DNA from 4 places in the Blautia difficilis genome. Region 3 is predicted to be linked to each of the others. Evidence: predicted binding sites of a transcription regulator. Region 3 holds the regulator's gene; each other region holds the start of a gene.
What was found. The regulator Rex, encoded in region 3, represses fermentation and respiration genes when NADH is low (regulators of the CRP and FNR family bind a similar motif). The targets are predictions, from matches to a motif close to ATTGTTAANTANTTAACAAT.
Positions count from the first base shown of each region.

Region 1: the regulator Rex is predicted to act here: its motif matches at 1,584-1,603, upstream of gap (type I glyceraldehyde-3-phosphate dehydrogenase).
Region 2: the regulator Rex is predicted to act here: its motif matches at 3,642-3,661, upstream of H8Z82_RS08100 (acyl-CoA carboxylase subunit beta).
Region 4: the regulator Rex is predicted to act here: its motif matches at 2,247-2,266, upstream of pckA (phosphoenolpyruvate carboxykinase (ATP)).

Region 1 is NZ_JACOQG010000006.1:87,689-95,540, reverse strand. Features, by position in the region: gene H8Z82_RS05760 (cation-translocating P-type ATPase) at 1-610, shown strand, start outside; gene H8Z82_RS05755 (histidinol-phosphatase HisJ family protein) at 612-1,430, opposite strand; gene gap (type I glyceraldehyde-3-phosphate dehydrogenase) at 1,653-2,672, shown strand; gene H8Z82_RS05745 (phosphoglycerate kinase) at 2,782-3,975, shown strand; gene tpiA (triose-phosphate isomerase) at 4,009-4,758, shown strand; gene rlmD (23S rRNA (uracil(1939)-C(5))-methyltransferase RlmD) at 5,245-6,450, shown strand; gene H8Z82_RS05730 (GNAT family N-acetyltransferase) at 6,516-6,992, shown strand; gene H8Z82_RS05720 (helix-turn-helix domain-containing protein) at 7,032-7,265, opposite strand; gene H8Z82_RS05715 (hypothetical protein) at 7,370-7,600, shown strand; gene H8Z82_RS05710 (homoserine dehydrogenase) at 7,731-7,852, shown strand, end outside.
Region 2 is NZ_JACOQG010000010.1:46,379-54,230, reverse strand. Features, by position in the region: gene H8Z82_RS08120 (zinc dependent phospholipase C family protein) at 1-361, shown strand, start outside; gene H8Z82_RS08115 (D-alanyl-D-alanine carboxypeptidase family protein) at 476-1,708, shown strand; gene H8Z82_RS08110 (shikimate kinase) at 1,808-2,590, shown strand; gene aroD (type I 3-dehydroquinate dehydratase) at 2,710-3,471, opposite strand; gene H8Z82_RS08100 (acyl-CoA carboxylase subunit beta) at 3,770-5,206, shown strand; gene H8Z82_RS08095 (OadG family transporter subunit) at 5,221-5,964, shown strand; gene H8Z82_RS08090 (biotin/lipoyl-binding carrier protein) at 5,992-6,360, shown strand; gene H8Z82_RS08085 (sodium ion-translocating decarboxylase subunit beta) at 6,377-7,525, shown strand; gene H8Z82_RS08080 (oxaloacetate decarboxylase subunit alpha) at 7,560-7,852, shown strand, end outside.
Region 3 is NZ_JACOQG010000022.1:17,601-25,452, forward strand. Features, by position in the region: gene H8Z82_RS12440 (hypothetical protein) at 1-90, opposite strand, end outside; gene H8Z82_RS12445 (S8 family peptidase) at 296-1,189, shown strand; gene H8Z82_RS12450 (NADP-dependent isocitrate dehydrogenase) at 1,265-2,473, shown strand; gene abc-f (ribosomal protection-like ABC-F family protein) at 2,520-4,430, opposite strand; gene H8Z82_RS12460 (redox-sensing transcriptional repressor Rex) at 4,702-5,349, shown strand; gene H8Z82_RS12465 (NAD(P)H-hydrate dehydratase) at 5,479-6,978, shown strand; gene alr (alanine racemase) at 7,055-7,852, shown strand, end outside.
Region 4 is NZ_JACOQG010000006.1:50,649-58,500, reverse strand. Features, by position in the region: gene H8Z82_RS05595 (diguanylate cyclase) at 1-432, shown strand, start outside; gene pckA (phosphoenolpyruvate carboxykinase (ATP)) at 491-2,095, opposite strand; gene H8Z82_RS05585 (PIN domain-containing protein) at 2,482-3,285, shown strand; gene H8Z82_RS05580 (DUF1653 domain-containing protein) at 3,595-4,071, shown strand; gene H8Z82_RS05575 (cysteine hydrolase family protein) at 4,234-4,755, shown strand; partial or broken gene H8Z82_RS05570 (hydrolase) at 4,819-5,076, shown strand; gene H8Z82_RS05565 (class I SAM-dependent methyltransferase) at 5,430-6,026, shown strand; gene H8Z82_RS05560 (DEAD/DEAH box helicase family protein) at 5,996-7,852, shown strand, end outside.

The sequences.
Region 1 (7,852 bases), on a different contig from region 3:
GTCCATGTTTCTGATCAAGACAATGTTCTCTGTAATGCTTGCACTGATCACTATCTTTTTTGGAAGTGCATATCCATTTGAACCCATACAGATGTCGCTGATCAGTGCCTGTGCAGTGGGAATTCCTACCTTTTTGCTGACACAGGAGAATAATTACAATAAGATTGACCATACTTTCCTGAGACATGTATTTATGAATGCATTTCCTGCTGCAGTTACGATTACAGGATGTGTATTTACCATTATGCTGGTTTGTCAGAATGTTTATCATTCAACTATAATGCTTAATACAGCATGTGTGCTGGTAACCGGATGGAATTATATGTCTGCCCTGCGTACGGTATATTCTCCGCTGAATACCTACAGAAAGACGATTATATATGGAATGCAGTTTATATTTTTCGGAAGTGCAGTCATCCTGCAGAATCTTCTGACCCTTGGATCCCTGGAATTTGGAATGATTATTCTTGTATTTCTGCTGATGACATTTTCTCCTATCGTCATTGATGCGCTCACTGAATGGATCAGAAAAATATATGCGAAGTCTCTGGATAAGGAAGATGCAGAAAAAGGCTTTTTTGCCAGATTTCTTGACAGAGTACAAAAATAAATTACAGAGGAAGAAATTCAGGACTACGGTTTTTGAAAACTGTATAATAACGGAATCCGCAGTCGCTTAATACGTTTGCGGCTTTGGCAAATTCCCAGGCGATTTTATCCGGGGTGTGGGCATCGGCACCTACAGTGATGATTTCACCGCCCAGCTCTCTGTATCGGCGAATGACGTCGATGCAGGGATTTGGCTCTCCCAGACCATAATGGTATCCGCCGGCATTCAATTCAATTCCTTTATTCATGGAAATCAGTTTCTTCAGAATTTCGTCCAGGATATCTTTGTACCGTCCGTATGAATATTCGCGGTTTTTGTTAGGACCGTATCTGACAACATAGTCAAGATGTCCATAAACATCAAAACCATGGTAAACAGACAGATTCTCCAGGATGGATTCAAAATATTCCATATAACATCGGAATTCTTTGCGTCCTTCAAAAAAATCAGGATAATAAGGGTCATACCCATGGACTACATGGGAGGATCCGATTACAAAGTCAAAGGGAGTATTCTCTGTCAGATTGTGGAAATATTTTTCAAGCTGGGGCTGGAGCCCAAGCTCAATGCCGAAACGAAGCTGTATTTTATCCTTATAGATTTCCTGCAGCCGGAACAGCTCTTTCCTGTAGGAAAATAGATCCAGAGAAAAATCAAGAGATTCCGGAGTGGAAGGATAATCGGGATCCAGATGTTCGGTAAAAGTGACACCTTTCAGTCCAAGAGAGAGGGCTTTCAGAACCATGTTTTCCATTGGAGTGTCAGAATCAGCAGAAAAAGAAGAATGCATATGACAGTCCCATAATATACCTTTTTTCATGCTATACCTCCTGTTAAACAGTAGAGAAAATCTACTATAGTATATTAATATTGTTCAGTATAACATAGGTCCTGGGAATTTTTACTTATTTTTAATTGTTTTTTATAAAATCCCCTTGAATTTTTGTTTGGAATTATGTACAATACAATACAGGTTGATGATTCTTTAACAAACAAAAGAATTATTATGATTAACCACTTAATTCATAGGAGGAATTTTATCATGGCAGTAAAAGTTGCAATCAATGGTTTTGGACGTATCGGACGTCTTGCATTCCGTCAGATGTTTGGAGCAGAAGGATTTGAAATCGTAGCAATCAACGACTTAACATCTCCTAAAATGCTTGCTCACTTATTAAAATATGACTCAACACAGGGAAGATATGCTCTTGCAGACACAGTTCAGGCTGGAGAAGATTCCATCACAGTTGACGGAAAAGAAATCAAAATTTATGCAAAGGCTAACGCTGCTGAACTTCCATGGGGAGAAATCGGCGTAGACGTAGTTCTTGAGTGTACTGGATTCTATACATCCAAAGACAAAGCTCAGGCTCATATCGATGCTGGCGCTAAACATGTTATCATTTCCGCTCCTGCAGGAAACGATCTTAAGACAATCGTTTACAATGTAAACCATGATACTCTTACAAAAGAAGATCATATCATTTCCGCAGCTTCCTGTACAACAAACTGCTTAGCTCCAATGGCTAAAGCACTTAACGATCTTGCTGCAATCAAATCCGGTATCATGTGCACAATCCACGCTTACACAGGCGATCAGATGACACTTGACGGACCGCAGAGAAAAGGCGATCTGAGAAGATCACGTGCAGCTGCAGTTAATATCGTTCCGAACAGCACAGGTGCTGCTAAAGCAATCGGTCTTGTTATCCCAGAACTGAACGGAAAACTTATCGGTTCTGCACAGCGTGTTCCAACCCCAACAGGTTCTACTACAATCCTTACAGCTGTTGTTGAAGGAAATGTAACTAAAGAGCAGATCAACGCAGCTATGAAAGCAGCTTCTAACGAATCTTTCGGATACAACGAAGATGAAATCGTTTCCAGCGATATCGTTGGTATGAGATTTGGTTCTCTGTTCGATGCTACTCAGACAATGGTTCTTCCACTTGAGAATGGCACAACAGAAGTACAGGTAGTTTCCTGGTATGACAACGAGAACTCCTACACAAGCCAGATGGTTCGTACAATCAAACACTTTGGTAAATTACTGAACGCTTAATTTTCAGTAAGTGTAAAGGAATAGACTCCAACGAAGGGTCCGGTCTGATTTGGACCGGACCTTTTTCGCGTTGTAACAGTTAAAGAATATTATTAAGGAGGCACCACAAATGCTGAATAAAAAATCTGTTGATGATATCAATGTAAAAGGCAAAAAAGTTCTTGTAAGATGTGACTTCAATGTTCCGCTTCAGGATGGAAAGATTACAGATGAGAACCGTCTGGTTGCAGCTCTTCCTACAATCAAAAAACTGATCGCTGATGGCGGAAAGGTTATTCTCTGCTCTCACCTTGGAAAACCGAAGGGAGAACCGAAACCTGAATTATCTCTTGCACCGGTTGCAGTACGTCTTTCTGAATTGTTAGGACAGGAAGTTAAATTTGCAGCAGATCCTGAAGTAGTAGGACCAAACGCAAAAGCAGCAGTAGCTGAGATGAAAGACGGAGACGTTATCTTACTTGAGAATACACGTTACCGTGCAGAAGAAACAAAGAACGGAGACGAATTCAGCAAAGAACTCGCTTCTCTTTGTGATGTATTTGTTAATGATGCATTTGGTACAGCCCACAGAGCACACTGCTCTAATGTTGGTGTTACCAAATATGTTGATACAGCAGTTGTTGGTTACTTAATGCAGAAGGAAATCGATTTCCTTGGAAATGCAGTAAACAATCCTGAGAGACCATTCGTTGCTATCCTTGGCGGAGCTAAGGTTTCCAGTAAGATTTCTGTAATCAATAACCTTCTTGATAAAGTAGATACACTTATTATTGGTGGTGGTATGTCTTATACATTCTCCAAAGCTATGGGCGGACATATCGGTGTGTCTCTCTGTGAGGATGACTATCTTCAGTATGCATTAGACATGATGAAAAAAGCAGAAGAAAAAGGTGTAAAACTTCTTCTTCCTGTAGATAACAGAATCGGTGACAGCTTCTCCAATGACTGCAATATTCAGGTTGTAAAACGTGGCGAGATCCCGGACGGATGGGAAGGAATGGATATCGGACCGGAAACAGAGAAGCTTTTTGCTGAGGCTGTAAAAGATGCTAAGACAGTTGTATGGAATGGACCGATGGGCTGCTTCGAAATGCCGAACTTCGCTCATGGTACAGAAGCTGTTGCCAAAGCACTTGCTGATACAGATGCTACAACTATCATCGGTGGTGGTGATTCTGCAGCAGCCGTTAATATCCTTGGCTATGGCGATAAGATGACACACATCTCTACAGGTGGCGGTGCATCTCTTGAATTCCTGGAAGGAAAAGAACTTCCTGGTGTTGCAGCAGCAAATGATAAATAAACATTGAACGTTTAATTAAGGAGATAAATTATCATGGCAAGAAAGAAAATTATCGCTGGTAACTGGAAAATGAACATGACACCAAGCGAGGCAGTCAAATTAGTAGAAACATTAAAACCATTAGTAGCTAACGAAGAAGTTGATGTAGTATTCTGTGTACCTGCAATCGATATTATCCCGGTTGTAGAAGCTGCTAAAGGAACAAACATCCAGGTTGGTGCTGAGAATATGTACTTTGAAGAGAAAGGTGCATATACAGGAGAAATCTCTCCGAACATGCTGGTAGATGCTGGCGTTAAATATGTTGTTCTCGGACATTCCGAAAGAAGAGAATACTTCGGAGAAACAAACGAAGATGTTAACAAGAAAGTTCTCAAAGCTTTCGAACATGGAATCACACCTATCATGTGCTGTGGCGAAACTCTTACTCAGAGAGAGCAGGGCGTGACAATGGACTTCATCCGTCAGCAGGTTAAAGTTGGATTCCAGGGTGTTACAGCAGATCAGGCTAAGACAGCAGTTATCGCTTATGAGCCAATCTGGGCAATCGGAACAGGCAAAACAGCTACAACTGAGCAGGCTCAGGAAGTTTGCGGTGAAATCCGTAAATGTATCGCTGAGATCTATGATGATGCTACAGCAGCAGCTATCCGTATCCAGTACGGCGGTTCTGTAAACTCCAAGACAGCAGCAGATCTGTTTGCTCAGGCAGACATTGATGGCGGTCTTGTTGGCGGTGCTTCCCTGAAAGAAGAATTCGGTCAGATCGTAAATTATAAATAAATAGCTAGATTTAGCTAATGTGTCCAAACGAGAAATAATATACTGATACATTTTTGAGATAAAAAATGACAGAAAAAGGCTTCCGGTTATTATGCCGGAAGCCTTAAGTTTTATCATTAGTATTTTAAAAGGTGTATCTGCAGTTCTGTAATATTCAGATTCCTGAAAATTTATCCTTTGTACTGGTGAGTTGCTGTCATTTGTAATTTGAACTGTTTATCCTTTGCATTGTTGATATTTATATTTCTCTTTGGTATGTACAAAGTATAACATATTTTTCTACATTGGTCTACGGATTACAACATAATTCTTCCAAAAACATTTCGACAAAAATATACAATATTCGACTCTGATGCTTGGAAAACATCTGGAAAATAGAGAGAATGTGGATTGCGAATATTTGAAGGACTTGCTATAATGGTGCAGAGATTATAGGCGAATGTCCGCTTGGATCCGCCTTATTGCAAATAGGAAGGGTTGTTATAAATGGAAGAAAAGAGAGAAAAACCACAGTTACCTGAGAAATGCAAGGTATGGAAAAAATGTGGCGGTTGTCAGTATCAGGGAGTCTCTTATACAGAGCAGATTAAAATCAAACAGAAAAATATGAATAAGCTTTTGAAGAAATATGGCAATGTGAAAGCGATTATTGGAATGGAGAATCCTTTTTATTATAGAAATAAAGTACATGCTGTATTTGACAGAGATAAAAAAGGAAATGTAATCTGCGGAACCTATGAGGCTGGAACGCACAGAGTGGTTCCTGTTGAGGAGTGCATGATCGAAGATAAAATCAGTCAGGAAATTATCCGGGCAATCAGAGATATGTTGAAGTCTTTCAGAATCAAAACCTACGATGAGGATACAGGATATGGGCTGCTTCGCCATGTGCTGGTCAGGAGAGGCTTTTCAACAGATGAAATTATGGTGGTTCTGGTTGTAGCTTCTCCGATTTTTCCATCCAAGAATAATTTTGTAAAGGCTCTGCGTAAGAAGTTTCCACAGATATCTACAGTAGTTCTGAATGTAAATGATAAAAAAACCAGTATGGTTCTGGGTGAACGTGATATCGTGCTCTATGGAAAAGGTTTTATCAGAGACAGGCTTTGTGGCTGTACTTTCCGCATTTCACCGCAATCCTTTTATCAGGTAAATCCTGTGCAGACAGAACTGCTCTATAAAACAGCTATTGAATATGCTGGTCTGGGCAGAAAAGAACAGGTCATCGATGCTTATTGCGGAATTGGAACTATTGGTCTGGTGGCAGCTGGAAAAGCCAGGGAAGTGATTGGCATAGAACTGAATAAAAATGCTGTTCGGGATGCAATCGTAAATGCCAGGGAAAACAAAATTACAAACGCCAGATTCTATCAGGGAGATGCAGGAGAGTTTATGGAAGGAATGGTGTCAGAGGGGGAAAGGGCAGATGTGGTATTTATGGATCCGCCCCGTACCGGCAGCACGGAAAAATTCCTGACATCTATGGTAAAACTGGGACCTTCCAGGATCGTTTATATTTCCTGCGGACCTGATACTTTGGCCAGGGATCTGGAATTTCTCACAAAGCATGGATATGTGACTCGGAAAATACAGCCGGTAGACATGTTCAGCTTCACAGAACATTGTGAAGTCGTTTGCCTTCTTACAAAGCAATTTACAGAAAGGACAAGTTATAGCAATCCTCTAAAATAATGCATTATTTACGAGGATTGCTATAGATAGAAAAGATGAGAATACAAAAAGCAACTTCAGCAGATTTGAAAAAAGTATTGGATGTCTATAATAATGCCAGAGAATTTATGAGAACTCATAATAATGGAGATCAGTGGGGAGAGTCCTACCCACCTCGGGAACTGGTAGAAAGAACGCTGGATAAAACCTATTTATGCATGGAAGGAGACCGGCTGGCCTGCGTTTTTTATTATGCAGTTGAGAACGAGGAATGCTATAGCAACATTGAGGGGAAATGGCTGAATGAAAGCCCTTATGCAGTGGTTCACAGAATTGCTTCCACAGGAATTGTAAAGGGGGCAGCAGCCTTTTGCCTGAACTGGGCATACCAACAGTTTCCAAATGTGAGGATAGATACTTATAAGGATAATTATCCTATGCAGAGACTTTTGAAAAAATGTGGGTTCAGTTATTGCGGAACTTTTGAAATGCAGGGAAAAAACGGATGGATGGCATTTCAGAAAACAAAAACAGAGAAAAGTACAAAATGTTCTTTGGAATAACAAAATTTCTATACGATAATAATATAAAAAAGAAATCCATCAGAGAGTGTAATAGGTTTTATTTTTTTCATCATCATCTGGAAGGTGCTCTACGATGTCACTGAAATTACAATCGAGAATGGCACACAGATGATCCAGGGTAAGGATTTCGATATTCTGATTATGGCGGAGCCTGTCCAGAAGTGAACGATGTATACCGTAGGTGGTATACAGGTCATACTGGGTCAGTCCCCGCTTTTTTAGCGTTTCCCAAAATCTGTCATAGCTTATCATTTGTATAAACCGTCCGTTTTGTTCTTGATATAGTCTTATTATCACGGTAAAATAGGAGATAGAATAGTGTCTTTATAAAGACACTATGGGAAGGAGAGGCATTCATGAACAAATGGAAATGTGTAATGATAGCAGGAATTACTGCGCTTTTTGACGGATGCATGCTTCGGTGTCTGATCACTGGTGCACCGGATCAGAAGAAAGAGAAGATGCAATATATTGGTCTGGCAGTGGGGGTTGTGCTATGCCTGACAGGACTGCTTGTAGGGGGAGGACTGTATATCAGGTGGCAGGAGAAAAAACTCCGGAAACTGGAGGCACAGATAAATTGCTGAAAAACGCAGACGAACTTGACAAATGACGGATTCTGCCCTACTATAAAAAACAGCTTTAATTAATCAAAGTGGATTGAGAATATCCGTTAGAAATGAAAGAAGATACAGGCAGAAAGGGGAACTCCGGAAAATGAGTGATAGAGTTATCAAAGCCGCACTGTTGGGACTGGGAACAGTAGGAACCGGTGTGTACAAGGTACTGAAAAGCCAGGAAGAGGAAATGTCAGCCAAAGTTGGCTGCAAGGTAGAAAT
Region 2 (7,852 bases), on a different contig from region 3:
GCCAAGGATAGAATATGCCAGAGTGATCCACAGGGCGATACCTCTGGTGAAAACAGTAAATATTTATATTTCTGTCAAAATGATGAAGCTTCTGACCAATTTTATGGTATGCGATGATCATGGCAGAAAGCGCCGGATCATAGGAAAGCTTCTGAGCCTTGGCGGAAAATCTGCAGGCTCGGTCATTGAGCACTTTATGACTGCAGAAGCAGTGGCTCAGGCAAAGGCTCCTATGCCTGAGCTGGAGAGGCTTTACAGAGAGGCCATTCCTGAGACGGTGGAATATCTGAAGGAGCTTTATACCTTAAGGGAAGGGGCTTATCATCTGAGTGCCAGATGGAACCGGACTTATAATGGATGATTTGACAGTACCCTGAACATATTTTTTTCTGAACGGATATAGTCATATTCCGGACATGCAGGCATAAATTATCTTATAGATAAGATTTCTGAGCATGTGAGGTGGAATATGAGAATGAAGCATATTGCCGCTGTCATTATTGTGACGGCGGTATTGTTGTTTACACAGACTTATGCTTCTGTGTGGGGAGAGGAGAAGGAAATACCTCAGCTGGTAGATATGAAGCCGGTTGCAGAGGAGCCGAAGCAACTGTATGCTTTATCTGCTGTTCTTATGGATGGGGATTCTGGTAGAGTACTGTATGAAAAGAATGGGGAAACACCTTTGGCAAATGCCAGCACCACGAAAGTACTTACCTGTATTGTGGCACTGGAAAGTGCGCCGGGAGATGATTATGTTCAGGTTTCTCAAAATGCAGTCTCCCAGTCAGAGGTGAAGCTTGGACTTCAGAAAGGGGAACAGTATTATCTGGAGGATCTGTTGTATTCCCTGATGCTTAAGAGTCATAATGATACTGCAGTTGCAATTGCAGAGCACTGCGGCGGTACAGTGGAAGGCTTTGCCAGAATGCTGAACCGAAAAGCAAAGCAGATAGGATGTGAGGATACTTATTTTATTACACCCAACGGGCTGGATGCAGAGGATGAAAATGGAAAGCACCATACAACTGCAAAAGATCTGGCTTTGATCATGAGATATGCCATCAGAAACCGGACATTTCTCCACATTGCACAGACCAGAGACTATACATTTTCGGAAATTACCGGAAAGAGAACTTTTTCTGTACATAATACGAATGCACTTCTGGACAGGATGAAGGGCGTTCTTGCCGGAAAAACAGGTTATACTTCTCAGGCAGGCTATTGCTACGTGTGCGCCTGGGAAAAGGAAGGCAGGACATTTATCGTCAGTCTTCTGGGGTGCGGATGGCCTAACCATAAAAACTATAAATGGAGTGATACAGAAAAACTGCTGAGCTTTGGAGATTATAATTTTGATTATAAAACTTACTGGCAGGAGCCGCAGACAAAAAGAGTCCTGGTGACAGATGGGGCTGCAGATAACCGGGAGATAGGAGCGGAAGTTTATCTGAGAGGAAAGTGCAGTGTGACGGCAGAGGACAGGAAAAAAGAAATTCTGCTGAGAAAAGGAGAGACCGTAACCTGCAGGACGGAAATTCCCTCCAAAGTCACTGCACCTGTTGTTAAGGGAGAAAAACTGGGACGTATTGCTTATTATCTGGATGGAAAACTAATAGACGATTATCCGGTTTATGCAGAGAAATCCGTGGAGAAGATCAGCTTTAAATGGTATGCGGAAAAGGTATTTCATGACTTTTTCCATTAACAGAAACAATTTAATGGTTTAAAGGGTTGAAATGTTGAGGCGATATTGATATAATAAATCCCAACAGCAAAAATTACAGGAAAGACAGAGGAAACAGATATGGATCAGTTAGAAATACTCAGAGAGAGTCTTGGACAGTGTGATGAGATCATCCTGGATGCCCTGATTATGAGAAACAGAATCGCAGAGGACATCATGGCATATAAGGAAGCCAACGGGCTTCAGATCCTGCAGCCGGAGCAGGAAGCAAAACAGAAAGAATGGCTTGAGAACAGAATGGAAGGCAGACGACATAAAGACGAGGTAGCTGATGTATTTGACTGCATCCGCACTAACAGTAAACGGATCCAGGCAAGAAAACTCTTCAGCTACAACATCGTGCTGATCGGCTTCATGGGTGCGGGAAAATCCACAATTTCTGATTTCCTTAAGAATGTATTTGCAATGGATGTGGTAGAGATGGATCAGATTATTGCCCAGAGACAGGGAATGAGTATTTCCGATATCTTCGAAACATACGGGGAGCAGTATTTCCGTGACCTTGAGACAAATCTGCTTATTGAAATGCAGTCACGCAGCAATGTGGTGATCTCCTGTGGCGGCGGTACTCCAATGCGAGAGTGCAATGTAGTGGAGATGAAGAAGAACGGACGGGTTGTGCTCCTCACTGCAAAACCGGAGACAATCCTGGACCGTGTCAAAGACAACCACGACCGTCCGCTGATCGAGAACAACAAGACAGTTCCATTTATCGCAGACCTGATGGAGAAACGCCGTGCCAAATACGAGGCGGCAGCTGACATCATCATCGAAACAGATGGCAAGAACGAGCTGGAAATCTGCGAAGAACTGGTACATAGACTCCGCTCTATGGATGAATAAATTACAATAAAAGACATCCGCCGGGAATTTTATAATTCTAAGCGGATGCTTTTTTGTGTCAGTTAGGGGAGACAAGAGGCAGTATCTTAAGGAGTGCTATCACATCATTCGTCAACAGATTACAGACTGCTGTGAATAATATCCAGCACCTGCTTTAATTCATTCACACCGATCTGTCCCGGTGCGGAAGCTTTGGAAGCAGCACCGAAGGTGAGAGCGGAGCTAAATGTCTCACCTGTAAGGCGGCTGACAACGCCTGTTCCTGCCATGGACATGGTGATAATCGGACGGTCTGCATATTTCTCAGACATTTCCAGAGTAGCAGACAGCAGTGTGATAACATCCTGCTTACAGGTAGGCATTACTGCAATCTTAGGAATATCAGCACCCAGCTCCTGCATCATGCAGAGGCGGCGGATGATCTCCTCCTTCTCCGGAGTCTTAAAGAAATCATGGTTGGAAGCAATTACCTTTACACCTGCCTCATGAGCAGCATTGATGATTGTCTTGACAACTTCATCACCTGTAAATGCTTCTACATCAATTAAATCTACATAACCGCTCTGTGCAGCTGCAATATTTAAAGCAGCATAATCACTTACAGAAATTTCCTTCTCACCGCCTTCTTTGGAAGTACGGAATGTAAGGAGAATAGGAACGTCTTTTAAAACTTCCTGAAGTTCTTTAGCGGTTTCTAATACTTTCTCAGTAGCAAAGACATCATCAAACCAGTCTACACGCCACTCAACTACATCAACAGGAAGAGTGGTGATCTTTTTTGCTTCTTCGAGAATGTCTGTTTTTGTTTTTCCTACGATGGGAACGCAGATCTTAGGTCTGCCCTCGCCGATCACAATGTTTTTTACCTGAACTGTGTTCATCTTTTTATCCTCATATTTTTATTGCTTTTTAAGATTCTTTCAGCATTTATAATACTCCTTTTCATGTTTTGTTGTAAAGTTTTTATTTGAAGTGTGAAAAGTAACCGTCAACACCTTTTTGTATTGTCATATTAATTTGTATTGCCATTTTAATAGGAAGAAACACAATTTCTGCCATTTTTTTAACAAAAATGATAAAAAAATATTGAAATATTGTGTTAAAAAAGGTAGAATTAAAATTGGCTAAATTTTTGGGTTAACTTTAAAATATTCTCATAAAGATGGAGGGCAAACAAGAATGAGTAATGCAACACAAAGCTTAGCAGGCACAAGAATTACTTCTTTGCTTGACGCAAACAGTTTTGTCGAAATCGGTCAGAGCGTAACAGCCAGATCTACAGATTTCAACATGACTGCAAACAAAGCACCATCTGACGGTGTAATCACCGGATATGGTGTCATTGATGACAAATTGGTTTATGTATACAGCCAGGACGCATCCGTATTAAACGGTACTGTTGGCGAAATGCATGCCAAGAAGATCACAAGACTTTATGATCTTGCCATGAAAACAGGTGCTCCTGTTATCGGTCTGGTTGACTGTGCAGGTATCCGTCTGCAGGAAGCAACAGATGCACTGGAAGCTTTCGGAGAAATCTATCTGAAACAGACAATGGCCTCCGGCGTGATTCCGCAGATCACAGCAATCTTCGGAACATGTGGCGGTGGTATGGCAGTTATCCCGTCTCTGACAGATTTCACATTTATGGAATCCAAAAAAGGAAAAATGTTCGTTAACACACCAAACGCGCTGGAAGGAAATAACACAGACAAATGTGATACAGCAGCAGCTGATTTCCAGAGCAAAGAGACAGGTGTGATCGATGGCATTGGTACAGAAGAAGAGGTTCTTGGCCAGATCCGTTCTTTAGTATCACTTCTCCCATCCAATAATGAAGATACAGATAACTATGCAGAGTGTACAGATGATCTGAACCGTGTATGCGCAGACCTTGCAAACTGTGCAGGAGACACTGCAATCGCACTTTCTCAGATTTCTGATAACGGTGAATTCTTTGAGACAAAAGCAGACTATGCAAAAGACATGGTTACAGGCTTCATCCGTTTAAACGGTGCTACAGTAGGTGCTGTTGCAAACAGAAGCGAAGTATATGATGCAGAAGGTAAGAAAGTAGAAACCTTTGATGGAAGCATCTCTGCAAGAGGCGCAAGAAAAGCAGCAGATTTCGTGAAATTCTGTGATGCTTTTGATATCCCGGTACTTACACTTACCAATGCTACAGGCTTCATGGCAACCTTATGCAGCGAGAAAATGATGGCAAAATCCGTAGGTGAACTGGTTGCTGCATTTGCAGATGCAACTGTTCCCAAGGTAAATGTGATCATCGGCAAAGCTTATGGTACCGCTTATGTGGCAATGAACAGCAAATCTATCGGTGCAGACCTTGTATATGCATGGGATAACGCAGAGATCGGTATGATGGATGCTTCCCTGGCAGCCAAGATCATGTATGCAGATGCAGATGCTGCTGAATTAAATGAGAAAGCTGCTCAGTACAGAGAGCTTCAGAATGGCGTTGCTTCTGCAGCAGCAAGAGGCTATGTTGACACTGTGATCAGCCCGGCTGACACAAGAAAATATGTAATCGGTGCATTTGAGATGCTGTTCACAAAAAGGGAAGATCGTCCGTCTAAGAAACACGGAACGATTTAAGCGGGGTGACGCATATGAAAATGATCAAAAAAATAACTTCTGTATTCATGACATTTCTTGTAATGGCTGCACTGGTGATCGGAAGTACTTCCATGGTATTTGCAGCTGATAAGATCGATGAATCTGTAAAAACCTCACTGGTAACAACTGCAGAGGGTCTGACAGATGCCATTGTCGCACTGAAGGATGCAGACATCGAGAATTACATGAACACAGGGGATGACTTTACTACAAGCGCAATGCAGTCCTGGCAGACCTCCAAGGATGAACTTGGTGCGAAGAAGGAAAGCAACGGCGAGACAACTGTAACTTTAAAAGATGATCAGTATATAGTAACTGTCCCTGTAAAATTTGAGAAAGCAAATGCAAACTTTGTATATGTTTTTGAGTCAACAGGAACACCGGTTTCCATGTCTGTAGATGTACAGTATGGTCTGGGCAAAACTCTCCAGAGAGCCGGACTTAACACTCTGATGGGTGTTGGAACTGTATTCGTAATGCTGATCCTGTTAAGCCTTCTGATCTCTCTCTTCCGCTTCATTCCGAACCCGGAAGCTAAGAAAGCAGCAGAAGCAAAAGCAGCGAAAGAAGCACAGGCAGCAGTAATTGCAGCAGCTCCTGTACAGGCAGAAGAGAATCTTGCAGATGACGGAGAGCTGGTAGCTGTAATTGCAGCAGCTATCGCAGCAGCAGAAGGAACTACAACAGACGGCTTCGTAGTTCGTTCCATCCGTAAAGTAAAAAGAAATAGAAGATAATTGTCATTTATTTAGGAGGATTTTAAAATGAAAAGCTATACAATTACAGTAAATGGTACAGCATATGAAGTAACTGTTGAAGAAACAGGAAGTGTATCTGCTCCTGCAGCAGCTCCAAAAGCAGCACCTAAGGCTGCACCTGCAGCAGCTCCGAAAGCAGCAGCACCTGCAGCAGGCGCCGGCGCAGTAAAAGTAACTGCTTCCGTACCTGGTAAGGTTGTCAAAGTAGCAGCAAGTGTTGGACAGGCAGTAAAAGCCGGAGACAGCGTAGTTATTCTTGAATCCATGAAAATGGAAATCCCTGTAGTAGCTCCTCAGGACGGTACCATTGCAAGCATTGATGTTGCAGAAGGTGCCTCTGTAGAAAACGGAGATACTTTAGCAACAATGAACTAAGACGGGAGGTAGTCAAATGTCTTATGTAACAGAAACATTGTCCAACCTGATTCACCAGACAGCATTCTTCAGTTTAACATGGGGCAATTACCTGATGATCGCAGTAGCCTGCGTATTCCTTTATCTTGCTATCAAGAAAGGTTTTGAGCCACTTCTGCTGGTTCCTATCGCATTCGGTATGTTGCTTGTAAATATCTATCCGGACATTATGGCAAACCCGGAAGACATGTCTAATGGTGTAGGTGGACTTCTTCATTATTTCTACATCCTTGATGAGTGGAGTATTTTACCATCCCTGATCTTCATGGGTGTAGGTGCCATGACAGACTTCGGTCCGCTGATCGCAAACCCGATCAGCTTCCTGATGGGTGCTGCAGCGCAGCTTGGTATCTATGCAGCTTACTTCCTGGCAATCTTCCTTGGATTCAACGGAAAAGCAGCAGCAGCTATCTCCATCATCGGTGGTGCTGACGGCCCGACCTCCATTTTCCTTGCAGGTAAACTTGGACAGTCTGCACTGATGGGACCGATCGCAGTGGCAGCATATTCCTATATGTCACTGGTTCCGATCATCCAGCCGCCTATTATGAAGCTCTGCACAACAGAGAAAGAACGTAAGATCAAAATGGATCAGCTTCGCCCGGTTTCCAAACTGGAGAAGATCCTGTTCCCGATCATTATCACAATCGTTGTTTGTCTGATCCTGCCTACAACAGCTCCTCTGGTTGGTATGCTTATGCTTGGTAACCTGTTCAGAGAGTGCGGTGTTGTAAAACAGCTGACAGAAACAGCATCCAATGCCCTGATGTATATCGTAGTTATCCTTCTGGGTACATCCGTAGGTGCTTCCACAAGTGCAGAAGCATTCTTAAACGTAGATACTCTGAAGATCGTAGTTTTAGGTCTTGTTGCATTTGCCATCGGTACATTCGGCGGATGTATGCTTGGTAAACTGCTTTGCAAACTGACTCATGGAAAGATCAACCCGCTGATCGGTTCTGCAGGTGTATCTGCAGTACCTATGGCAGCCCGTGTATCCCAGAAAGTGGGTGCAGAGGCAGATCCTACAAACTTCCTTCTGATGCACGCAATGGGTCCGAACGTTGCCGGTGTTATCGGTACAGCCGTAGCAGCCGGAACATTCATGGCTATTTTTGGCGTTTAATTGAATCAACAGAATTATATAAGGAGATATAATAATGGCAGAATTAGAGAAAAAACCTGTTAAAATTGTGGAAACCATTCTCCGTGATGCTCATCAGTCCCAGATCGCAACACGTATGACCACAGAACAGATGCTTCCGATCGTAGATAAACTTGACAAAGTCGGCTATCACGCAGTAGAGTGCTGGGGTGGTGCAACATTTGATGCATCCCTTCGTTTCCTTCACGAAGATCCATGGGAAAGACTTCGTAAATTACGTGACGGCTTTAAGAACACAAAACTTCAGATGCTCTTCCGTGGACAGAACATCCTTGGATACCGTCCATA
Region 3 (7,852 bases):
CTGGGAAGCAGCGTCGTTTCCGGCTGCTACACAGCAGAGCAGGATAAAGAGCTGAAACAACAGAAAGATAAGTATCAACAGTAAGATCATAGAATATTCCTCCCCTTGGATGACATATTTGACGGATTGCTGTGAGATATATCACTTTTTAAGTATTGGTCTATCATCCGGGATTTATACATTTTATGAAAAATCGGCAGAAATATGTGTTCAAAGCATATATGAAGTTGCATTTAAAAATCCTCCGAATAAAGTAGAGTAAGCAATATCTTCTGCTTTTTCGGAGGATTTTTATATGGAAAATTTTGACATAGATCAGTTAGGTGATACAGGCTATACCGGAAAAAATGTCTGCGTGTGTGTGCTGGATACCGGCATTTATCCTCATATAGATTTCAGAGACCGGATTATCGGGTTTCAGGACTTTGTGGGAAAGCATATGTTACCTTATGATGACAATTCCCATGGAACCCATGTAAGCGGCATTATCGGCGGAGACGGAAGCGCTTCAGGAGGAAGGATCAGGGGAATCGCCCCGGAGTGCAATCTGGTTGCCCTGAAGATACTTGACAGATATGGAAATGGAAAAAAGAGGGATGTACTGCAGGCTTTTGACTGGGTTCTGAAAAATAAAGATGTTTACCGGATTCAGGTAGTAAATATTTCCATAGGGACAACCTGCAGGGGAAAACAGGATCACAGACAGCTGATCGAAGGGGTGGAAAGACTGTGGGATGCAGGGCTGGTAGTAGTGGCTGCTGCAGGAAATCAGGGTCCCCGGTCAGGAAGCGTTACGGCTCCGGGCAGCAGCCGTAAGATCATTACTGTGGGGTCAAGCGACCTGCTGACAGGCAGAACGGCTATTTCCGGGCGGGGACCGACTTCGGAGTGCATCTGCAAGCCGGATCTGGTAGCTCCGGGCAATCGCATTCTGTCCTGTGCTCCGGGAACAGATTTTGCCTATGGGGTAAAAAGCGGAACCTCTATGTCCACACCGTTAGTCAGTGGCGCGGTAGCCCTTCTTCTGCAAAAATATCCTACCCTTACCAATGTGGAAATTAAAAGATGCCTGAAGGAATCGGCCAGAGACCTGGGGCTGCCCAGGAATCTGCAGGGTTCAGGAGAACTGAATATGAAACAGGCATTGACGAACGAATCTATTTCCGCTAAAATGATACGTAAATTGTAATGCTTCAGTGTAGTGACGCTGAACAGTTACAGCAAATGCTAAAGGGATGAAACCCATACAAAGAGGAGGATCTTTATGAAAAAAATTCAGATGCAGACACCGCTTGTAGAGATGGACGGAGATGAGATGACCCGAATCCTCTGGAAGATGATCAAGGATGAGCTTCTTCTTCCTTTTATTGATCTGAACACAGAGTACTACGATCTTGGCCTGGAATACAGAAATGAAACAGATGATCAGGTAACTGTAGATGCAGCAGAAGCTACAAAGAAATATGGCGTTGCTGTAAAATGTGCAACTATCACTCCCAATAAAGCCAGAATGGAAGAATACACACTGAAAAAAATGTATAAAAGTCCTAACGGTACCATCCGTGCCATTCTGGACGGAACCGTGTTCCGTGCCCCTATTGTAGTGAAAGGGATCGAGCCATGCGTAAAGAACTGGAAGAAACCCATTACCATTGCCCGTCATGCTTATGGAGATGTATATAAGAATACAGAAATGTATATTGACGGACCGGGAGATGCCTATCTGCTGTTTAAGGGTGAGAACGGTGAGGAGAAAAAGGAACTGATCCATCATTATGAGGGTGCAGGTGTTCTTCAGGGAATGCATAACCTGGATGCGTCCATCACAAGTTTTGCAAAGTGTTGCTTTAATTATGCACTGGATACAAAGCAGAGTCTGTGGTTTGGAGGCAAGGATACAATCTCCAAGATTTATGACGGACGCTTTAAGGAGATTTTTGCAGAAGTTTATGAGCAGGAATTCAAAGAGAAATTTGAGGCTGCCGGAATTGAATATTTCTACAGCCTGATCGATGATATCGTTGCCCGTGTTATGAAGGCAGAAGGGGGATTTATCTGGGCCTGCAAGAACTATGACGGAGATGTTATGAGTGATATGGTTTCCTCTGCTTTTGGTTCTCTGGCAATGATGACTTCTGTGTTGGTATCTCCGGACGGATATTATGAATATGAGGCTGCACACGGTACTGTGCAGAGACATTATTATCGTCACCTGAAAGGGGAAGAGACTTCCACCAATTCCGTTGCTACTATTTTTGCATGGACAGGTGCTCTCAGAAAGAGGGGAGAGCTGGACGGCAATCAAGAACTGATGGAATTTGCAGATAAGTTGGAAAAAGCCACTCTGGGAACCATCGAGGATGGCAGAATGACCAAGGATCTGGCTCTGATCACAACCTTAAAGGATGTAGAAGTATTAAACAGTGAGCAGTTTATTAAAGCAATCCGTGAAAAGCTTACATCCCTGATGTAAGAGGTAATCTGATATAAGATACAAAATAAAAAGGGAAGGGCCTGCATTATGCAAGCTCTTCCCATTTTTCATATAAGCCCTCCAGTTCTTCTGTGATGGCTGTCTTTTCTTTGCTTAATCTGGCACATTCTGCCACATTGGTGCATATCTCCGGGAGAACCATGGTTTCATCGATTTCCTTATCTCTGGTTTCCAGTTCTTCGATCCGGGCTTCCACCTTCTTTAATTCGTTTTCGCGTTTTCTCTGCCGCGCCTGCTCTTCCTTCTGCTGCTGCCAGGAAAGCTTGTTGTCTGAGGCTTGTTTGACCTCTGCTTCAGCCTGGGCTGCGGCCGGAGCATATTTTTCTGTAAGTTCTTCCCGCTTTTCCAGATAATAATCATAATCACCAATGTAGTTTACAATGGCCTGGTTGGTCAGATCCAGGATCCTGGTAGCTGTCTGGTTAATAAAATATCGGTCATGGGAGACATAGAGTACAGTACCGGTATAGCTGTTTAAAGCTTCCTCCAGGATTTCCTTGGAGGCAATGTCCAGATGGTTGGTAGGCTCATCCAGGATCAGGAAGTTGGCCTCTGACAGCATAAGCTTTGCCAGGGAGACACGGCCTCTCTCACCACCGGAAAGGGTGGAGATCAGCTTGAATACGTCATCCCCTGTGAAGAGAAAGGCTGCCAGCATATTTCGGATCTCTGTCTCTGTAAGCGTTGGATAAGTGTCTGAAATTTCCTGGAAAATAGTTTTTTCCATGTGGAGTACATGGTGCTCCTGATCATAATATCCGATCTGTACCTTGGAGCCGAGAGCAAAGCGTCCGCTGTCAGCATCTACCAGACCGTTAAGGATTTTCAGCATGGTAGTTTTGCCGGTACCGTTATTGCCGATGAGAGCTACCCGTTCCCCGCGCTTAATGTCAAAAGAAATATTGGAAAACAAAGTCTGTCCGGGAAAAGCTTTGGATAAATCCTCCACAGTGAGTACATCATTTCCACTGATGTATCTGGGCTCCAGGGAAATCCGCATCTGATTTTGGATCTCCAGCGGCTTTTCAATCCGCTGCACCTTATCCAGCATTTTTTCGCGGCTTTCGGCACGTTTGATAGATTTCTCGCGGTTAAAAGATTTCAGCTTGGCAATGACCGCCTCCTGATGCTTAATATCCCGCTGTTGATTTAAGTAAGCTTTATACTGGGCATCCCTGAGCTGGGCTTTTTTCAGAGCGTAGGCAGAGTAATTGCCGCTGTACATCCGCATATTGCCGGCTTCAATTTCTACTACCTTAGTGACAACCTTATCCAGGAAATAACGGTCGTGGGATACAATGAAAACAGCTCCCGGATAATTCAGCAGATAGGTTTCCAGCCAGGAAATGCTTTCCATATCCAGGTGGTTGGTGGGCTCATCCAGCAGGAGAATGTCAGGATTGGAGAGCAGAAGCTTGCCTAGGGCAACCCGGGTTTTCTGACCGCCGGAAAGAGTTTCAATCTGTTTTTCGAAGTCCTCCTCTGTAAAGCCAAGTCCCTTTAATACACCCATGATCTCACTTTTATATGCATAACCATTTTCAAGCTCAAACTGATGGCTCAGTCTGGTATAGGTGTTCATCAGGCTGTCCAGGGCTTCCCCTGCAGCAGTTTTCATTTCATGCTCCATGGAGCGGAGACGGTTTTCCATATCAATGATGTGCTGCTTAGTAGAAATCAGCTCCTCATAGATGGTGTGGTGCCCATGGATATCCTGGTACTGGGCCAGGTAACCGATACTTTTATCTTTGGCAAGAATAACATTTCCGGAATCCGGGGACAGTTCGTGGATGATAATACGCAGCAGGGTGGTTTTGCCTGCACCGTTGTTGCCGATCAGGGCTGCCTTTTCCCTGTCCTCTATATGGAAGCTGGCATCCTGAAGGATTACCTTCTCGCCAAAGGATTTGCAGATATTCTGACATGATAGGATCATACAAATTCCTCCGAAATTTATATTATTGCAGCAGCCTGCGAATATCCGCTTTCACTGCTGAAATGTACACATACAGAATTTATTATAACTGAACCGGACTGTTTTTGAAAGAAAAAAAGTGTTTTTATTTATGATTTGGATGAAATTTTGCACATTCTATCAGATAGTCTAAATTTAATGAAAAAAATTTGTAAATAAAGTACAAATTTAATTTGACAATAAAATAACATCTGGTTATAATTGACCTAGGATGTATAAGGAGGGAATATTTGTGGAACCTAAGGAAATTTCAAAAGCGGTGATCAAACGTTTGCCTCGATATTACCGTTATCTGGGAGAATTGATGGAGGAGAATGTAGAACGGATCTCGTCCAACGATCTCAGCAAGAAAATGCACGTGACTGCTTCACAGATCCGTCAGGACCTGAATAATTTCGGTGGATTCGGACAGCAGGGGTATGGATATAATGTACGTTATTTATATACTGAAATCGGTAAGATTCTGGGACTTGACACAGTACACCCGATGATTATTCTGGGTGCCGGTAATCTGGGACAGGCTTTGGCCAATTATGTAGATTTTGAGAAGCGCGGTTTTCGGCTGGTTGGTATTTTTGATGTAAACCCTGTGCTGGAGGGGATTGCAGTGAGAGGAATTGAGATACAGATGCTTAGTGACCTTCCACTTTTTCTCAAAGAGAATAATGTGGAGATCGCGATTCTGACCTTACCTAAGGCAAAGGCCAAGGAAATGGCGAAGATTCTCATAGAAAACGGGATCAAGGCAATCTGGAACTTTGCACATATTGATCTGGATGCACCGGAGGATGTTATGGTGGAAAATGTACATCTGTCAGAGAGTCTGATGACCCTTTCCTATAATCTGAGTGAATATCGTAAGGAACATGAGAACCAGTAATAATAGTACGTATGTAGTTGCCGGCAACAGAGCGGACGGTGACGATTTGAATGGCTGTGGTCGTTAGATCATAGCTTTTCTTTTTGAAAAAATAGGTGTATACTGTTTCCAATGACAGGAGGTGGCTGAATGAAACCTGTGGTAACAGCCGGTGAAATGAAAGAGCTGGACCGGAACACAATAGAATCTGCCGTGGTTCCGGGTATGGTACTTATGGAAAGAGCTGCACTGAAAACAGTGGAGGCTATGGAAAAATATCTGTGTAACAAGGATCGTGTACTGGTGGTGTGCGGAAATGGCAATAATGGCGGTGACGGGATGGCCATTGCCAGACTTCTCCATCTGAAGGGGATCAAAGTCGGGATTTATCTGGCCGGCCAGGAAGAGAAGCTGACAGATCAGGCCAGACAGCAGCTACAGATTGCCAAATATTATCAGGTACCTTTGGAGCATAACCTGCAGCCGGATGAATATACTATTATAGTAGATGCCCTTTTTGGGGTTGGTCTGTCCAGACCTGTAGAGGGCAGATATGCAGAAATCATCCACATGCTGAACCAGTCCGGGGCTTTCCGGGTGGCTGTTGATATTCCTTCCGGCATCAACGGAGATACAGGCCAGGAGATGGGGATTGGATTTCAGGCAGATCTTACAGTGACCTTTGCTTTTTGCAAAAGAGGGTTGTGCTTTTATCCGGGAAGAATGTATGCAGGAGAGCTGATCGTTGCAGATATAGGCATTTATGCGGATCAGGACAGAGAGCCTTCTATGGCATATCTGGAGAAAGGGGATCTGTCAATGCTGCCCTCCAGAATTCCCTGGGGAAACAAAGGGACTTTCGGAAAAGTGCTTCTGGTAGCCGGTTCCCGTGGAATGTGCGGGGCTTCCTGCCTGAGCAGCGCTGCGGCGCTCAGAGCTTCGGCAGGTATGGTGAAGGTTCAGACTGTAGAGGAGAACAGGATTCCTCTTCAGACACAGCTTCCGGAGGTTATGGTTACCTGCGAGTTTAATGAGAAAAGCAATCAGGAAATGCTGGACTGGTGTGATGTGCTTGTGATCGGCCCGGGGCTGGGAATGTCAGGAGAAAGCAGAGAGAGGGTGCAGTGGTTCCTGTCTCATGCTGCCTGGTGTGGCAAGCCTGTGATCCTGGATGCAGATGGACTGAATCTGCTGGCAATGCATGAAGAATGGAAGAAATATCTGGGCGGACAGGTGATCCTCACTCCCCATCTGGGAGAGATGAGCCGTCTGACCGGGAAAAGCATTGGCGAGATCAGGGAGAACCTAGCAGAGACTGCTTCTCTGTATGCAGAAGAAACTCATACCGTATGTGTCCTGAAGGATGCCTGTACAGTAGTGGCTTCTGAGAAAGGAAAAAAATATCTGAACATGAGTGGTAATGCTGGCATGGCTACTGCAGGCAGCGGAGATGTATTAAGCGGTGTACTGGCAGGAGTTTTATGTATGTTTCTGGCAGCAGAAAAAAAGCCTGCTTATGGTCAGATGGCAGCTCTGGGAGTACTGATCCATGGACTGGCAGGAGATATGGCAGCTGAGAATGTGGGAGAAAGAGGCATGACTGCCAGAGATATCATCCGGTTTCTGCCTGAAGTGCTGAAGATGCAGTAAGAGATCTTGAGTGTCCGGAATTCCTTTGGTGGAATGTGGGACAGATAAAGAATACAAAAAAGAGGAAGAGATTATTATGGAAAAATGTAACCGAGTAAAAGCAGTGGTTTCTCTGGATGCGGTGGAGGAAAATTTCCGACAGATGAGAAAAAATATTGCCAGTGACACAAAAATGATCGCTGTGATCAAGGCAAATGCTTATGGTCATGGCGCTGTGCAGATTGCCCATATGGTAGAGGGTTATGATTATATCTGGGGGTTTGCTGCAGCTACAGCAGAGGAGGCCATTGCTCTGAGAAAGGCAGGGATCACCAAGCCTGTCCTGATCCTGGGAATTGTATTTGAGGAATTTTACCCTGAGCTGGTTTCCTATGATCTGCGCCCTGCTGTGTGTGAATACCAGGAGGCTGCAAAGCTTTCCGCAGAGGCTGTGTCTCAGGGAAAGACCATACATATTCATCTTGCGCTGGATACGGGGATGACCAGAATCGGTTTTGCCGATGAGCCGTCAAGCGTGGAGGAAATCAAAAAAATCGCAGCACTTCCCATGCTGGAGATCGAGGGAATGTTTACTCATTTTGCAAGGGCAGATGAGTATGACAGAAGCCCTGCCATGGTTCAATTGAAGCGTTACCTGGATTTTTGCAGTCTGCTTTCAGAGGCAGGAATTGAGATTCCTCTGCGCCACTGCTCCAACAGTGCAGGTATTATCCGTATTCCGGAAGCAAATTTAAGCATTGTCAGAGCGGGAATTACGATCTATGGCATTTATCCTTCTGCTCAGGTGGAAAGGGATATTGTGAAATTGTCTCCGGTTCTGGAGTTAAAGAGCCATATTACATATGTAAAGGATGTACTTCCGGGCACAGCGATC
Region 4 (7,852 bases), on a different contig from region 3:
ATGGAAAAAGCGGTACAGATGAACCGGGAGTACGAGGGGAAAGAGGTTGTAATTCTTTTTGCAGATCTGGATCACCTGAAAGAGATTAATGACTGCTTTGGACATATAGAAGGGGATTTTGCCATCAGGCGATGTGCGGAGGTGTTGAAATCAGCAGCAGGAAAACAGAGTATCACCGGAAGAATAGGTGGAGACGAATTCTGCGCAATGTTTCCTGGAAATGCGCAGGATGGGCAGAAGCTCAGAGAACGGATCCAGGAGGAAAATCTTGCATTTAATATGAAATCAGAAAAGCCATATTATGTGGAACTGTCAGTAGGATATCATGTGATCCGTTGCGGTGGCGATCTGATAATCTCCGAGTCATTTAAGGATGCAGATAAGGCTCTTTATGAAGAGAAGAAGAAGAGAAGAAAATCCGTGAAAAAGTAAAAAACAAAAGGGATGCGAATGATTCGCATCCCTTTCATAATCATCTGGACAATTTAAATTATAACTGAGGACCAGCTGCAACAAGTGCTTTACCAGCAGCGTTTCCTTCGTATTTAGCAAAGTTCTTGATGAATCTTCCGGCAAGATCTTTCGCTTTTACTTCCCATTCAGAAGCGTCAGCATATGTGTCACGAGGATCAAGGATACCTGTGTCTACGCCGTTAAGCTCTGTAGGAACTTCGAAATCGAAGAATGGGATCTTCTTAGTAGGAACGTTAAGGATATCTCCGTTAAGGATTGCATCGATGATACCACGAGTATCTTTGATGGAGATACGTTTTCCTGTTCCGTTCCATCCTGTGTTAACCAGGTAAGCTTTTGCTCCGCTCTTTTCCATTTTCTTAACAAGTTCTTCTGCGTATTTTGTCGGATGCAGTTCAAGGAATGCCTGTCCGAAGCAAGCAGAGAATGTAGGTGTAGGCTCTGTGATTCCACGCTCTGTACCAGCAAGTTTAGCTGTGAATCCAGACAGGAAATAGTACTGAGTCTGAGCTTCTGTCAGGATAGATACTGGAGGAAGTACTCCGAAAGCATCTGCGGACAGGAAGATTACGTTCTTAGCTGCCGGTGCAGAAGAAATCGGGCGAACGATGTTTTTAATGTGGTTGATCGGATAAGATACACGAGTATTCTCTGTTACACTCTTATCTGCGAAATCAATCTTGCCTTCAGCATCAAGTGTTACGTTCTCAAGAAGAGCGTTACGTTTGATTGCATTGTAGATGTCCGGCTCAGATTCTTTGTCAAGGTTGATAACTTTAGCGTAGCATCCGCCTTCGAAGTTGAATACGCCGTTGTCATCCCAGCCATGCTCGTCATCACCGATCAGGAGACGTTTCGGGTCTGTGGAAAGAGTTGTTTTACCTGTTCCGGAAAGACCGAAGAAGATAGCTGTGTTTTCGCCATTCATATCTGTGTTTGCAGAGCAGTGCATGGAAGCCATGCCTTTCAGTGGAAGGAAGTAGTTCATCATAGAGAACATACCTTTCTTCATTTCTCCGCCGTACCATGTGTTTACGATAACCTGCTCTTTAGTTGTGATGTTGAACATTACAGCTGTTTCAGAGTTAAGGCCTAATTCTTTATAGTTTTCAACTTTAGCTTTGGAAGCGTTGTATACAACGAAATCTGGCTCGAAGTTTTCAAGTTCTTCAGCTGTTGGCTGGATGAACATATTTGTTACGAAATGTGCCTGCCAAGCAACTTCAACGATGAAACGGATAGCCATACGAGTATCTTTGTTAGCACCGCAGAATGCATCTACTACGAAAAGTCTCTTGTTGGAGAGCTCTTTTTTAGCGATTTCTTTTACTGCATTCCATGCTTCCTGAGTTGCAGGATGGTTATCGTTTTTGTATTCGTCAGTTGTCCACCATACTGTATCTTTGGAGTTCTCATCCATAACGATATATTTATCTTTAGGAGAACGTCCTGTGTAGATACCTGTCATAACGTTAACTGCACCAAGTTCGCTGACCTGACCTTTTTCAAAGCCTTCCAGTTCCGGTTTGGTTTCTTCTTCAAATAATACTTCATAAGAAGGGTTGTAGACAATTTCTGTAGTTCCGGTAATACCATACTTGCTTAAATCGATTTTTGCCATCTTACGTTTAACCTCTTTTCTTCGTTAATGAAAGCGCCTGTTTAAACAGGCTTAAGATACCTTACCATAAAAGCGAATGGGTATCGCTTCTCTTTTACTATTATACATATTTAACGCTTAAAATCAACAGGATTTTTGCGTTTTTTTGAAATTTGTTAAAGATTTATCAACTCAAATTTGATGAAAAAACCGTCATTTTTCACAAAAGGTATGTAAATTTATTATGGTGGCAATATGGGAATACTATTCGTAGATATGATAATATTCTGTCTGACTGGAACAGGCAGGAAAGACAACCAGGAAATACTAATCAGGAGAGCTGCCACTATGTGGTTGTGCTGATAAAAGATGCATGTTAAAATAAGAAAGAATTATTTGTCTGAAAAATGACAGAGCATTGTGCAGCAGAGAAAAATAAGGAAAGGGTGAAGATTATCAAAACTTATTATTTAATTGATTATGAAAATGTAGGAAGTGAAGGCTTTAAAGGATGTGGTAAATTAAGGGAAACAGATATTATCCATCTTTTTTATACAGATAACAGCAGAAAAATAGATCTTGATATTATCAATGATCACGGAGAAGCAAAGCTGGTCACACATAAAGTACCGACAGGAAATCAGTCAGCAGATATGCATCTGGGATCTTATCTGGGATATCTGATAGGAAAAGAATGCACAGGTCAGGATGAAGAATGCAAAATTGTTGTAATCAGCAAAGATACAGGCTTTGACCATATTATAGAGTTCTGGAAAACAGAAAAAGATGTGAAAGTCTCCAGAAACGAGAAGATTTCCGGAAAACAGGTGCATACAAGGAAACAGGTAAAAAAACAGACCGTCAAAGAAAAAGACGGACAGATGATCGAACAATCCGGTCAAAAAACAGAAAAACAGTTGAATGAACAACCTGAAAAGCAGTCTGCCAAACAATCAGAGAATCAGAATACAAAAAAGCCAAAACAAAAGATAATTGACATGAATGCCGGAACAAAGAAATTACAGCAGGAACTGGTATTGGTTCTCGACAAGGCAGGCATGCCAAAGGAAGTGGTAAATTATGTTTCAACAACTGTGGAAAAAAACGCAGAAGACAAAAACAGAAAACAGCAGATTTACAGATCTATCATTTCCAAATACGGACAGACAAAAGGACTGAATATCTATAACCATATCAAAAAGAAAATTTAATGGGATAAAAAATAGCGGAATAAAAGAAGGAGGCCGGGAATCTTATGGATTCCCGGCAAAAGTATGAAAAAGAAAAAGTTTTATTTGCAATTACTCTTTGCTCTGTACAAGTAATAATATAACCAGGAAATGTGAGAAATATGTGGTGAGAATTTGAAAAAACTGTGAAATAGATGGAAATTTAAAATGAACAGGAACAACAATTCTCTGGAAAGCAGGCGACAGTGGGATATCAGCCGGAGATATGGAAGAACTGGAAATAAAAAATGTGAATGTATTTATTATAAGAGATAAAAGGAAAAATAAAAAATGGTAAAGATCAGAATCATAAAGAAAAATAATGACTGTAGCATGGAATACGAAGTAGGTGATATTTGCGAGGTCACAGGCACCTGGTATGGCGGCGTCCACATCAATGGTCGCTCCGGAATCCCGGTTTCCCTTGATAAAGAAGAATATATGGAACTCAACACAGAACCAGAAGAACCTGACAGCGCAGAAAATGAAAACACATCGGAACCACCGGAACACGATATCCATGCAGGCGACATTGTGCAGCATTTCAAAAGAGAATGGGTATCTCCGGATACTTCCGAATATCTCTATAAAGTCCTGGCAGTAGCCCATCACACAGAAAATGGTGAAAAACTGATGATTTACCAGGCGCTCTACGCACCTTTCAAAATCTGCGCCAGACCCTATGATATGTTCATGAGTGAAGTAGACAGAGACAAATATCCGGACATTAAACAGAAGTACAGATTTGAAAAATATACTGAAAAATAGAGGATTGATATTTTATGGAATTGCTATAGTAAAAGGGCACTTTTGCCTGTACAAAAACACTTTGTCGTTGTATAGTAATAACAAATAATAACAGCACACGTTTCCAGAGATTTTATGGGATTATCTGAAAAAATGTGCAGAAAGAACGAAAGGGAAGGAAATATGCAGAAAGTATTAGTAGTCGTAGACATGCAGAATGATTTCATCGACGGAGCTCTTGGAACAAAAGAGGCAGTTGCCATTGTACCTGGTGTAAAAGAGAAAATCGAAAACTTTGATGGAGTTGTTCTTTTTACCAGAGACACTCATGAAACTTACTATCTCGACACCCAGGAAGGAAAGAAGCTTCCTGTACCGCACTGTATCCGTGACACCGAAGGATGGCAGATCAGAAGCGAATTAGATGCACTCAGAAAAACAGAACCCATTGACAAAGAAACCTTTGGTTCCACAGATCTTGCAGGAGAACTGGTGGCAATGAATGAGGATAATGAAATCGAAAGTATCACATTCGTAGGTTTATGCACAGACATCTGTGTTATTTCCAATGCACTTCTGGTTAAAGCATCACTCCCGGAAGTTCCGATTATTGTAGACGCTAAATGCTGCGCAGGCGTAACACCGGAAAGTCATGAGAATGCATTGAAAGCAATGGAAGTATGCCAGATTCAGATTGACAGATAAACTGCAGAGCAGTTATTCAGTTATAAACAAGCAGTAAAGCAGATGATTTTATCCGCCTGACAATTCAGATATGACGAACTTACAGGACTTATCTGGGCAGCAGCACTTATGAGACCATCCAAAAGCACAAAAGACATGGAACTCAAATCCCTCAAGAAGAAATATAAGAGCAAAGGCTTCGCAGCAGGATGCTCCAGAGAAGTTATTGAACGCGGCGCTGACCAGCTCGGCTGGGAATTACAGAAGCTGCTGACTATGACATTACAGGCAATGGCAGACTGCGAGGATGAGATTAAGGCGGAGATGGATGCGGAAGAGTAATTGAATGTCTGCTTTATTGACTTATTACCAGAAATGAATGATGGAATCAGAGAACCAGACTGTATGTAGGGGAAGAAACCTATGTGCAGTCTGGCTTTCTTTTTTATATGGAAGTTGTTGAAAGAGAAAAGATGTCAAAAAAGAAATATGCAACAGTTTTTGCGCATTATAGATAAGTGAATATAACAAAAAATGTCTGACGAAAATTGTTGCTGTTTATGTCGAAAAATTGTATAATATGTCACAAAGAAGTTAGATTTATCAGAAAAATTAAGGCATAAGAAACAAAACAGGTATTTTGCAGATAAAACAGGAGTGAAATCAGTGCCGGATGGCATTTGGTGAGTGAATATATGGCAGATATAGATAAAACATTAAAATATTACAACGAAAATGCGCAGTCTTTTGCCTCTGGGACTGTTTCGGTAAAGTTTACAGAAGTGCAAGATAAATTTCTGGAGAAACTTAACCCAGATGCGTATATTCTCGACTTTGGCTGCGGTGCAGGTAGAGATACAAAGTATTTTCTGAGTCGTGGATATCAAATAGATGCAATTGACGGTTCAGAACAATTATGCCGGATTGCAAGTGAATATACAGGAATCAAAGTTAGGCAGATACTGTTTCAAGAATTGGATGAAAAAGAAAAATATGATGGCATATGGGCTTGTGCATCTATTCTCCATTTGCCCAAAAAACAACTGCGTGAAGTTTTGAAAAATATGTATGCAGCATTGAAATTGGAAGGATGGATTTATACCTCTTTCAAATACGGAGAATTTGAAGGTGAACGAAACGGAAGATATTTTACCGATTTTACAACAGATACATTTAAAGATTTCATACATGACATGCATGGCCTTAAAATAGAAGAACATTGGATTACAGGAGATGTCCGACCGGGAAGAGGTGAGGAAAAATGGCTGAATTTACTTCTGCAGAAAAAGTAAACATCGGGTATGAAAACGAATATTCCACAGATGCAATGACCGGCGGACCGGATAAAAGAAGACAGCTATATTATCAGCTGATCCGGAGTATGAAAAAAGCGGAAAGCGTTGATATCATTGTTTCTTTTCTTATGGAATCCGGAGTGAGAATGCTGCTGAAAGAACTGGAACATACTTTGAAACGTGGAGCCAAAATCCGAATCCTGACAGGAAACTACCTTGGAATTACACAGCCATCAGCACTATATCTGATCAAAAGAAAACTTGGTGATAGAGTTGATCTTAGATTTTATTGTGAAAAAGGACGTTCTTTTCATCCAAAGTCTTACATTTTCCATTATACAGATTACAGTGAACTTTACATCGGCTCTTCCAATATTTCCAGAAGTGCGCTGACCTCAGGAATAGAATGGAATTATCGGTTCAGCAGTCAGAAAGACCCGGAAAACTACAAAGAGTTCTTTCGTACATTTGAAGATTTATTTGTGAATCATTCCATTATCATTGATGACAAAGAATTAAAACGTTACTCCCAGAACTGGCATCGTCCGGCGGTGGCAAAAGACCTTGACAGATATGACTTTACAGAGTCGGAAACAAATGATACGAAAATAAAATCTTTATATGAACCAAGAGGAGCACAGATCGAGGCATTGTGCGCGTTGGAGGATACAAGAGCAGAAGGAGCACAGAAAGCACTCATTCAGGCTGCAACGGGCATCGGGAAAACATTTTTGGCTGCCTTTGATTCAAAAAAATATGAGAAAGTGTTGTTTGTTGCACATAGGGAAGAGATTCTGAAACAGGCAGCAGTTTCTTTTCAGAACGTAAGAAATTCCAAAGACTATGGATTTTTTATGGGAGAAGAGAAATGTACAGATAAACCGCTTATATTTGCCTCGGTAGCAAGCCTTGGGAAACCGGAATATTTAAATGAAAAATATTTCGTTCCGGATTACTTCGATTACGTGGTGATTGATGAATTTCATCATGCAGTCAATGACCAATATCGAAGAATTGTAGAATATTTCAGACCGCAGTTTCTCCTTGGACTGACGGCAACGCCTGAGAGAATGGACGGCAAAAATATATATGAAATCTGCGATTATAATGTGCCGTATGAGATTTCACTGAAAGACGGAATCAATAAGGGAATGCTGGTTCCGTTTCATTACTATGGAATTTATGATGAGACTGACTACACAAAGCTACATATAGTTAAGGGAAAATATGCGGAAGAAGAACTGAACAGAACTTATATCGGGAATGCTTACAGGCATGAGTTGATTTACAAATATTACTGCAAATATGGTTCCAGTCAGGCATTAGGATTCTGCTGTTCCAGAAAACATGCAGAAGAAATGGCAAAAGAATTCGGTAAAAGAGGAATTCCGTCGGCAGCAGTTTATAGCAACGCAGATGGCGAGTTTTCTATGGACAGAGCAGAAGCGATTGCGAAACTGAAAAGCGGAGAAATTAAAGTTATCTTTTCAGTGGATATGTTCAACGAAGGCGTAGATATTCCATCAGTCGATATGGTAATGTTCCTGCGTCCGACAGAATCCCCGGTTGTATTTCTACAGCAGCTTGGAAGAGGATTGCGCAGAAATAAGGGAAAAGAATATCTCAATGTTCTGGACTTTATCGGCAATTATGAAAAAGCGGGAAGAGTCAGGTATTTGCTGACAGGGAAAAATAAAACAGGAAAAGAAACATATTATCCGGCAGACAAAACGGACTATCCAGATGAATGCATCGTTGATTTTGATATGAGATTGATTGATCTGTTTGCGGAAATGGATAAGAAACAGCTGACAATCAAAGAA